DNA from 3 places in the Nocardioides sp. Z22_16 genome. Region 3 is predicted to be linked to each of the others. Evidence: predicted binding sites of a transcription regulator. Region 3 holds the regulator's gene; each other region holds the start of a gene.
What was found. Region 3 encodes LexA, which represses DNA repair genes until DNA is damaged. Its sites were predicted from a motif close to TCGAACANNTGTTCGA; they were not measured.

Region 1 (3,267 bases), on a different contig from region 3:
CTCATCGGCTCCGTCTCCTCTGTGCTCGTCTCCTCATGCGCCGTGGCGGATCCGCCGCGCGATCTCGGCCTTGACCTGTGCTCCCGCCAGCGGTCCGGCTCCGGAGCCGAGCCCGGAGAGGTTGACTCCCGCCACGCCCTCGATCGCCAGCAGCGCCCGGGCCTCGGCGACCGCCGTCTCGATGCCCGCCGACCGTACGTCGCCCGACCCCAGCACCCGCGCCACCTGGGCCGGATCGAGGCTGAGACCGGGGAAGCGCTGGAGCACCCGCGCCGAGCGCCCGTCGGTGTAGGCCGCGACCGAGGCGATCACCGGGATCGTCAGCCCCAGCGCCCGCGCGGTCGCCACGAAGGCCGCCACCTGCGCGGCGCTGCCGACGTGGTTGAGCACCGCCAGGTGGGCCCCGGCCCGTTGCTTCTCCACCAGCCGCGCGGGCCGGAGGTGGTGCGGGGGTGCGGAGGGTGCCTCCGGGACGGCGACCGCGTGCCCGGCCTCGGCGGCCATCGCGGCCAGCCGGGTCCCGTCGAGGTCGAAGACCTGGGTGACCTCGGGCCGCACGCCCGGGGTTCGGATGTCCCCGGTCACGCAGAGCACCCCGTCGACGCCGGCGACGGCGAGCCCGGCCAGCTCCTGCTCGAGGACCAGCCTGTTGCGGTCGCGGCAGGCCAGCGTGACCCAGGGGACGCCACCGGCCTCGGCGACCAGCGTCGCCATCTGGGTGGGCGGGAGGTCGGGCCGGTTCTGGTGCTCGCCCACGAGCACCGCGTCGCAGGAGTCCGCGAGGGTCCGGGTGACGGCGGCCAGCCCGTCGGGGTCGTAGGCCGGGACGGTGAGGTCGGCGAGCACCACCGGGCGCTCCCCGGCGGCCGCGAGGAGGGCGCTCCGGGGTGCGGTGCGCGGCGTCTCGTGCTGCCAGCGCACCGGCTCGGCGTCCGGTCCGGCGAACGGGCACGGGCGCCCGTCCAGCTCGCAGCCGTCGTCGTCCCGGACACCGCCGCACGGCCCGTAGGTCATCAGCTTGGGACAGGCGGTGTGTCCCTCGGCCTCGGGTCGCGGCGCCGTCACGCGCCCTCCGGGGAGGGGGACGGACGCCGACGGCAGGGCATCCCCAGACTCTAGTGGGGCCGGGCGCCACCCGTGCTCGCGAAGGGATGGGGGACTTTTTTCGAACAGGTGTCCACTGCTCGGAATGGTGGCGTGATCGGCGGCAGAAGTGTCGGTGGGACCGGGTTGACTGGCTCCGTCGGGAGGGCATCGGGGCTCTGCCGAGCGGCACGGGACGGGGGGCCGACGATGTGGGAGCAGGCGGGAGACGCACACCCGATCAGCCGCGCGGTCGCGCTGATCGGCGGGGCGCTCGACCTGGCGAAGGACGCCGACCCGGTGCTCCTCTCGGAGGCTGCTCACCGCGAGGCGCTGGTGGAGCTTTCCCGGCTGGGCGACCGGATGGAGTCGTTGCGGATGCGGGTCCTGCACGCCGCCGGGGCCGCGGGTGGGGTGGCCGAGGAGGACGGGGCGCGGAGCGGGGCGAGCTGGCTGGCCGGCCGCACCCGGTGCGGGTTCGCGGCGGCACGGGCCGCGGAGAGACTCGGTGAGGCGGTGGCCTGCCGCTGGCACCGGGTCGGCGTCGGGCTCGAGGCAGGCGAGCTCAACCTGCAGCAGGCCAGGGTGATCGTGAAGGCCCTCGACGCCCTGGTCACGGACCCGGTCCCGGGCGAGGAGGTCCCGCCCGAGGTGCTGGCCCGCGCCGAGGCCCACCTGGTGGAGGCGGCGGCCACGTTCGACCCGAAGGCCCTCGAGACGCTGGGGGAGAAGATCCTCCAGGTCGTCGCCCCCGAGACCTACGAGGAGCACGAGCGCAAGGCGCTGGAGCGGGCCGAACGCCGGGCGCACGCCGCCACCCGGCTGACCCTGCATCGTCGCGGCGACGGAGCCACGGACGTGAAGGCGCGGATCCCCGACCAGGTGGCCGCGAGGTTGCGCACGGTCCTGGAGGCGTGGACCTCCCCGAAGCAGGACGACGGGTCCACGACCGGTGGAACCGGCGCGGCGACCCCGTTCGGGGGGTTCGCGCACCGCGACCCGGCCACCGGGGTCCGGCTGCCGCAGGAGCGGCTGCTCGGGTTGGCGTTCTGCGCGTTCCTGGAGGCCGCCGACCCGGCCCGGGTGCCCTCCCAAGGAGGCGGGGCGACCCGGGTGCTGGTCACCATCGGGTTGGCGGAGCTGCGTACCGGGCTTGGCACGGCCGCGATCCTCAGCAACGGCGACGACGTCACCACGATCAGCGCGGGGCAGGCCCGGCGGTTGGCGTGCCAGGCCCAGCTCGTGCCGGTGGTCCTCGGGACCGACTCGGTGCCGCTGGACATGGGCCGGGCGGCCCGGCTGTTCACCCCGGCCCAGCGGGATGCGAAGACGTTGACCCAGCGGGTCTGCGGAGCCGAGGGGTGCACGATCCCCTCCACCTGGTGCGAGGCCTACCACGCCCGCGATCCCTGGGGCCACGGCGGCCGGTCCGACCTGGCCGACCTGCTCTTCCTCTGCTCCTGGCACCACCACCGCGCCCACGACCCGGCGTACAGCACCGAACGGATGCCCGACGGCGGGGTCCGGTTCGCCCGGCGCACCTAGGTACAACTGGACCCTGTCGGTGAGCGTCACTAGGTTGCCGAGGTGCGTACCCCCGCCCCTCTCCAGCACGCGAACTTCCGCAGGCTGACGGCGGGCACCACGACCAGCGCGCTCGGCAACGCGATCACACCGGTGGCCCTCGCCTTCGCCGTCCTCGACCTGGGGGGCTCCGCCACGCAGCTCGGGCTCGTCGAGGCGGCCTACGCGCTGACCAACGTGCTCACCACCCTCTTCGGCGGGGTGCTGGGCGACCGGGTGCCGCGTGCCGTGCTGCTTCAGGGCTCGGCCCTCGGCGCCGCCGCCACCCAGGCGTTCATCGCCGCCAGCCTGCTCGGGGGCTGGGCGAGCATCACCTTGATCGGGGCGGTCGGCATGGCCAACGGCGCGCTCGCCGCCCTGAGCGGCCCCTCCTCCTCGGCGCTCACCCGGGAGACCGTCCCCGAAGACGTCCTGCCCTCGGCGATCGCCCTGCGACGGCTGCTGCAGAACACGGCGATGATCGTCGGCTTCGCCGGAGCCGGGATCCTGGTCACGGTGGCCGGCTCCGGGTGGGCGATCGCGGTCGACGCGGTGGCGTTCGCGCTGGCGGCGTACTTCTTCCACCGCCTCGACCTGCCCTCCACGCTCGCCGACCCAGCC
Region 2 (3,267 bases), on a different contig from region 3:
GTCCCCGAGCATCTCGCGGCGCTCCGCTCGCTCGGGGCCGACCCCGTCCCCGTCCGCCGCCCCGCCGAGCTCGCCGCCTGCGACGGGCTGGTCGTCCCGGGTGGCGAGTCGACGACCATGATCAAGCTCGCCGCCCTCTTCGACATGCTGGGGCCGCTGCGCGACGCGGTCCGTGACGGCCTCCCCGTCCTCGGGACCTGCGCCGGCATGATCATGCTCGCCGACCGGATCGAGGACGGCGCCGCGGGCCAGGAGACGATCGGCGGCCTGCACATCACGGTGCGCCGCAACGCCTTCGGGCGCCAGGTCGACTCCTTCGAGGAGCACCTCGAGGTGGCCGGGCTGGACGACCCGGTCCGGGCCGTCTTCATCCGGGCACCCTGGGTCGAGAGCGTCGAGGACGACGTCGAGGTCCTGGCACGGATCGGCTCCGGTCCGGCCCTGGGTAGGATCGTGGCCGTCCGCCAAGGCCCGCTGATGGCGACCTCGTTCCATCCCGAGGTCGGCAGCGACGGCCGGGTCCACGGGATGTTCGTGGACCTGGTGCGTTCGGTCTGACGGCGTACCGAATCCAGGGCTGCACCCGAGAAGCCGTACTCGAGACTGATAGAGGGACTCATGTCAGGCCACTCCAAATGGGCGACCACGAAGCACAAGAAGGCCGCCATCGACGCGAAGCGGGGCAAGCTCTTCGCGAAGCTGATCAAGAACATCGAGGTCGCGGCCCGGCAGGGCGGCGGTGACCCCGGGGGCAACCCCACCCTCTACGACGCGATCCAGAAGGCCAAGAAGTCCTCGGTCCCCAACGACAACATCGACCGTGCCGTCAAGCGCGGCTCGGGTGCCGAGGCCGGGGGAGCGGAGTACCAGACCATCATGTACGAGGTCTACGGCCCGCAGGGCGTCGCGCTGCTCGTCGAGTGCCTCACCGACAACCGCAACCGCGCCGCGATGGAGGTCCGCACCGCGGTCACCCGCAACGGCGGCACCATGGCCGACCCCGGCTCGGTCTCCCGCCTCTTCACCCGCAAGGGCGTGGTCATGCTGCCCAAGGGCCAGGAGAGCCGCGAGATCACCGAGGACGACGTCCTCGAGGCGACCCTGGAGGCCGGCGCCGAGGACGTCAACGACCTCGAGGAGGCCTTCCAGGTGATCTCCGAGGCCACCGACGTGGTCGGCGTGCGCACCTCGCTCCAGGCGGCGGGCATCGACTACGACTCGGCCGAGGTGGAGTTCGTCCCGAGCATGGAGATCCCGGTGGACGCCGACGCCGCGGCGAAGGTCTTCCGCCTCGTCGAGGCGCTGGAGGACCTCGACGACGTGCAGAACGTCTTCGCCAACTTCGACGTCCCCGACGACGTCATGGCGCAGCTGGAGGGCTGAGCCCCGGCGCCGGGGTGCTGCCTGCGTGTCGCCGCCGGAGCGCGGCGGCCACGGGATAGCGTGTCGTGCGAACACACGTTCGGACGAGAGGGTGGCGATGCGTGTCCTGGGGATCGACCCCGGCCTGACCCGGTGCGGCATCGGCATGGTCGAGGGCGAGGTCGGCCGGCCGCTGAGCCTGGTCGACGTCAACGTGATCCGCACCAGCGCCTCGCTGCCGGTCGCCGAGCGGCTGGTGACGATCGAGAAGGGCATCGACGCCTGGCTCGACGAGTACCGGCCGGACGCCGTGGCCGTGGAGCGGGTCTTCGCCCGGTCCGACTCGAGCACGATCATGGGCACCGCGCAGGCCAGCGGGATCGCCCTGGTCGCGGCGGCGCGGCGCGGCCTCCCGGTCGCCCTGCACACGCCGAGCGAGGTGAAGGCAGCCGTCTCCGGCAGCGGTCGTGCCGACAAGGCGCAGGTGGCCGCGATGGTGACCCGGATCCTGCGGCTCGCCGCGCCCCCGAAGCCCGCCGACGCCGCCGACGCCCTGGCCCTGGCCATCACCCACATCTGGCGCGGTGGCGCCCAGTCCCGGCTCGAGGCCGCCGCGGCCGCCCAGGCGGTCGCCCTCCGTCGTACCACCACCAGGAGACCTGCATGATCGCCTTCGTCCGTGGCCGGGTGGCCGCCCTCACGCTCTCCTCCGCGGTGCTGGAGGTGGGCGGGGTGGGGCTCGAGCTGATGTGCACCCCCGCCACGCTGGCCACGCTGCGCCCGGGGCACGAGGCGACCCTGCCGACCAGCATGGTCGTCCGCGAGGAGTCGCTCACGCTCTTCGGCTTCGCCGACGACGACGAGAAGGCCTGCTTCGAGCTGGTCCAGACGGCCAGCGGCGTGGGACCCAAGCTGGCCCAGGCCATCCTGGCGGTGCTCAGCCCCGACGTGCTGCGTTCCGCGGTGGCCTCCGAGGACGTCAAGACCCTCACCAAGGTCCCCGGGATCGGGCAGAAGGGGGCCCAGCGGATCATCCTGGAGCTGCGGGACCGGCTCGGAGCCCCTTCCGGTGCCGGCCGGGCTCCCGGCGCCCTGCCCGGCGGCGCCCCGTGGCGCGACCAGGTGCAGCAGGGCCTGGTCGGGCTCGGCTGGTCGGCCCGGGAGGCCGAGAAGGCGGTCGAGGCCGTCTCCGGTGACGCGGGCGCCGCACCCGACGTCCCGGCGCTGCTGAGGGCGGCGCTCCAGACCCTGAGCCGGGCCTGAGATGGATCCCGAGGAGCTCCTCTCGCTCAGCGAGGACGCCCACCTCCGCTCGCTGACCGCGGCGGAGGCGGACGGGGACGAGCGGGCCGTGGAGGCCGCACTCCGCCCGCGCGCGCTCGACGAGGTGGTCGGGCAGACCCGGGTCAAGGACCAGCTCGGGCTCGTCCTCGAGGCGGCGCGGCAGCGCGGGCGGGCACCGGACCACGTGCTGCTCTCCGGACCGCCGGGCCTGGGCAAGACCACCCTGGCCATGATCATCGCCGCCGAGATGACGGTGCCCCTGCGACTGACGAGCGGGCCGGCGATCACCCATGCCGGCGACCTCGCGGCCATCCTGAGCGCGGTCAACGAGGGAGACGTCCTCTTCGTCGACGAGATCCACCGGATGTCCCGGCCGGCCGAGGAGATGCTCTACATGGCCATGGAGGACTTCCGGGTCGACGTGATCATCGGCAAGGGTCCGGGCGCCACCGCGATCCCGCTGGAGATCCCGACCTTCACCCTGGTGGGGGCGACCACGCGCGCCGGCCTGCTGCCGGGTCCGCTCCGCGACCGGTTCGGCTTCACCGCCCACCTGGAGTACTACGAGCCCGCCGAGCTGGACCAGATCGTCCACCGCTCGGCGGGCCTGCTGGACGTCCA
Region 3 (3,267 bases):
AAACCTGGGGCTCAAGCCGTCCGAGCGGGTCGACACCGGTGCGCCCAGCGTGGAGTCGGAGGGGGCGCGGCCGTGGCGCGGGCTCGACGTGGGCTCGCCGTTCGACTACGGGCGCCAGGGCATCCTCTACCTCGCTCGCCACCTGCCACCGCCGGGCCGCGACGGGCTCGGCCAGGCGCAGCTCGACGAGATCGTCGACCTCGTCGACGCCGCCGACGGCCGGACGCTCGGCCTCTTCTCCTCCCGGCGTGCGGCCGAGGCGGCCGCCGAGGTGGTGCGGGAGCGGCTGCCCCACCTGACGACCCTGGCGCAGGGCGAGGCCCAGCTGCCCGAGCTGGCCCGCCAGTTCGTGGCGGACCCGCACACCTGCCTCTTCGGCACGCTGAGCCTCTGGCAGGGGATCGACGTGCCCGGCCAGACGTGCCAGCTGGTGCTCATCGACCGGATCCCCTTCCCCCGGCCCGACGACCCGCTGATGTCGGCTCGCCAGCGCGCCGCCGACCGGGCCGGCGGCAACGGCTTCATGCAGGTGGCGGCTACCCACGCGGCCCTGCTGCTGGCCCAGGGCGCCGGCCGGCTGATCCGCACGACGTCGGACCGCGGCGTGGTCGCGGTGCTGGACCCGCGGCTGGCCACCGCGAGGTACGGCGGGTTCCTCAAGGCGAGCCTGCCGCCGATGTGGACCACCCACGACCCCCAGGTGGTGCGCAAGGCGTTGAGCCGGTTGGCCGAGGCCGCCGCGGAGGGGTAGCCCTCAGTAGCCGAGGATCTGGTAGTCGCGGCGGTACATCGTCGCCACCAGCTCGCGCAGCTCGGCGGAGACGTCGCGGCGCTTGCCGTCGGGAGCCGTCTGGTTCCGCGGTCGGGCCGGCACCGCGGGCGCGCCGACCCGCTCGCACACCTCGGCGAAGTCGCGGTCGAAGCTCTCGAGCCGACCCACGAAGTCGACCTGGTCGAGGTCGATCAGCCGGGTCTGCAGGGCCAGGTGCTGATCGGTCCCCGGGACGGCGCGCAGGTCGTGCTCAGCGGTCCACCGGGCGAACTCCTCGACCCGCTGCATCCGGGCATGGGTCGCGTCGTCGAACTTGAAGTAGTTCATGTTGACGACCTTGTCCTGCCAGGCGGAGACGAACCGCTCCAGTGGATCGCGGACGAAGGCGAACTTGAAGTAGTCGGCGAAGAGGCCGGTCGGGTAGCGCACCCGCATGGCGTGGTCGATGTCGAGGGGGACCTGGTGGGCGGCGAAGTGGTGGCGCACGGTGCGGGTGGCGACCTTGGCCACCCGGTACCAGACGAAGCGGTGGCTGTGGCTGACGGTCAGGTTGTAGCCGAGCGGCGAGACCCAGCCGGCGTCCGCACTCGCCCGGGAGAGGCCGTCGAGCAGCTCCTTCGACTCCGCGGTCAGCTTGAAACGGTCGCCGGCCCGGGTGCGGAACACGTCGGGGGTGAGGTCCTGGACGGGGGGTGAGGTCCGCGAGGGCTTGGACTCTGCTCGGGACCGGCGCACCCGCGTGAGATTACAGGAGCGCGGTGCCGCGGCCGGCGGCACCGGAGCGCCCGTCACATCCGGCGCAGGACCGCGGTGACCTTGCCCAGGATCGTCGCGTGGGTGCCGTCGATCGGCTCGTAGGCGTCGTTGTGGGGGAGCAGCCAGACCTGGCCGTCCTTGCGCTGGAAGGTCTTGACGGTCGCCTCCCCGTCGATCATGGCCGCGACGATCTCGCCGTTGGCGGCGTCCGGCTGCTGGCGGATCACCACGTAGTCGCCGCTGCAGATGGCGGCGTCGATCATGGAGTCACCGGAGACCTCGAGCAGGAAGAGCGTGCCCTCGCCGACCAGCTGTTTGGGGAGCGGGAAGACGTCCTCGACGCGCTCCTCGGCCAGGATCGGCCCGCCGGCGGCGATGCGGCCCACGACCGGCACGTACTGCGCGGCCGGCGCGGCGTCGCCCACCCCCGTGGGGTCGAACGACGACTCGTCGGCGCTGCTCATGGCGCGGCGGGCGGCCAGCACCTCGGGGAGGAAGACCTCCAGGGCCCGGGGCCGATTGGGGTCGCGCTTGAGGTAGCCCTTCTCCTCCAGCACCTTCAGCTGGTGGGCGACGCTGCTCGAGCTGGTGAGACCCACCTCGCGACCGATCTCGCGCATGCTCGGCGGGTAGCCGCGCTGCTCGAAGGAGTCCTTGATCGAGAGCAGGATCCGCTGCTGACGCGGAGTGAGCCCGGTCGCGTCCGGAGGCCCGTCGGGCATCGGCACGACCTTGCCGCTCGTCTCGCGCGTCTTGGCCATGCGGTGCCTCCTGGTGTGGTGCTGGTGCGGGCTCGGTGTCCTCACCGTAGTGCGCCAGGAGGCGGAGTTCAAACAGGTGTTCGAACGGGCGTGTCGCTCAGCCGTCGGGCTGCCAGACCCAGCTCACCAGGCTGAACCCGGTGCGGAAGCCGAGGTCCATCAGGGCCGGGTAGGTCTGCTCCGAGGCGATCACGGTCGCGGTGCTGGCGCCGGTCTCGCGGGCCCGGTTCATCATGGTGCCGGCTAGGGCGTGCTCAAGACCGCGACCCTGAGCTTTCGGCAGCGTGACGATGTTGCCGAACATCACGCTGGGGCCTCGGCGGTGCGAGGTGCTCGCCCCTTGGGCGTCCCCGGTGAAGGAGCTGCGGGCGATGAAGAACTGGTGGTCGGCGGGGTCCATCGTGTCGAGGAAGTCCATGTGCGCCCCCGCCGAGTGTGCCGCGAGGCCGAGCCCCGCGAAGATGGTGGCCGCGACGGGCTCGGTGTGGTCCGGCCAGGCGACGTCGATGTAGACGTCGTCGGGTGCCTCGGGGTCGATGGGTCGGTCCAGGTTGATGTGCATGGCCGCTGCCTCGTGCGCGACCAGGCCTGCCTGGGCCAGCGCGGCCTCGAGGGCCGGGCTGGTGGTGTCCGGCGTGGTCATCCACTGGAAGGGGAGCCCTCGCTCGAGGAAGGGCGAGAGCAGCTCGGGGACGCGCTGGGGCACGTCGACCGACGCGATCCGGGCGTTGGCGATCACGTTGCACACCTCGAGCGGGAGGTGGGACCAGTAGACGGTGGCGTCCGGCTCGTCGGTGGTCCGGAAGGCAGGGGACTTCGCCATGGTGACGATCAGGGCCTCGAGATCGGCCTCGATGGTCTCCATGGGGGTCGTCAGGAGATCGCGCATGCGGCCACGCTATTCGCGGGGGAATCGCACCCGCATGCCTGAAACTGATGACATCCCTGTGCTTTGTGGGATGGCGGCCGGGCGGGGAC

Region 1: the regulator LexA is predicted to act here: its motif matches at 1,166-1,181, upstream of AC3X7R_RS10525 (HNH endonuclease signature motif containing protein).
Region 2: the regulator LexA is predicted to act here: its motif matches at 1,451-1,466, upstream of ruvC (crossover junction endodeoxyribonuclease RuvC).

The regions. Positions count from the first base shown of each region.
Region 1 is NZ_JBYTTI010000003.1:438,825-442,091, forward strand. Features, by position in the region: gene AC3X7R_RS10515 (class I SAM-dependent methyltransferase) at 1-5, opposite strand, end outside; gene AC3X7R_RS10520 (methylenetetrahydrofolate reductase) at 34-1,065, opposite strand; gene AC3X7R_RS10525 (HNH endonuclease signature motif containing protein) at 1,294-2,628, shown strand; gene AC3X7R_RS10530 (MFS transporter) at 2,671-3,267, shown strand, end outside.
Region 2 is NZ_JBYTTI010000004.1:328,105-331,371, reverse strand. Features, by position in the region: gene pdxT (pyridoxal 5'-phosphate synthase glutaminase subunit PdxT) at 1-558, shown strand, start outside; gene AC3X7R_RS13735 (YebC/PmpR family DNA-binding transcriptional regulator) at 619-1,383, shown strand; gene ruvC (crossover junction endodeoxyribonuclease RuvC) at 1,490-2,029, shown strand; gene ruvA (Holliday junction branch migration protein RuvA) at 2,026-2,625, shown strand; gene ruvB (Holliday junction branch migration DNA helicase RuvB) at 2,627-3,267, shown strand, end outside.
Region 3 is NZ_JBYTTI010000002.1:259,146-262,412, forward strand. Features, by position in the region: gene AC3X7R_RS05510 (ATP-dependent DNA helicase) at 1-751, shown strand, start outside; gene AC3X7R_RS05515 (sulfotransferase family 2 domain-containing protein) at 755-1,507, opposite strand; gene lexA (transcriptional repressor LexA) at 1,561-2,289, opposite strand; gene AC3X7R_RS05525 (GNAT family N-acetyltransferase) at 2,387-3,178, opposite strand.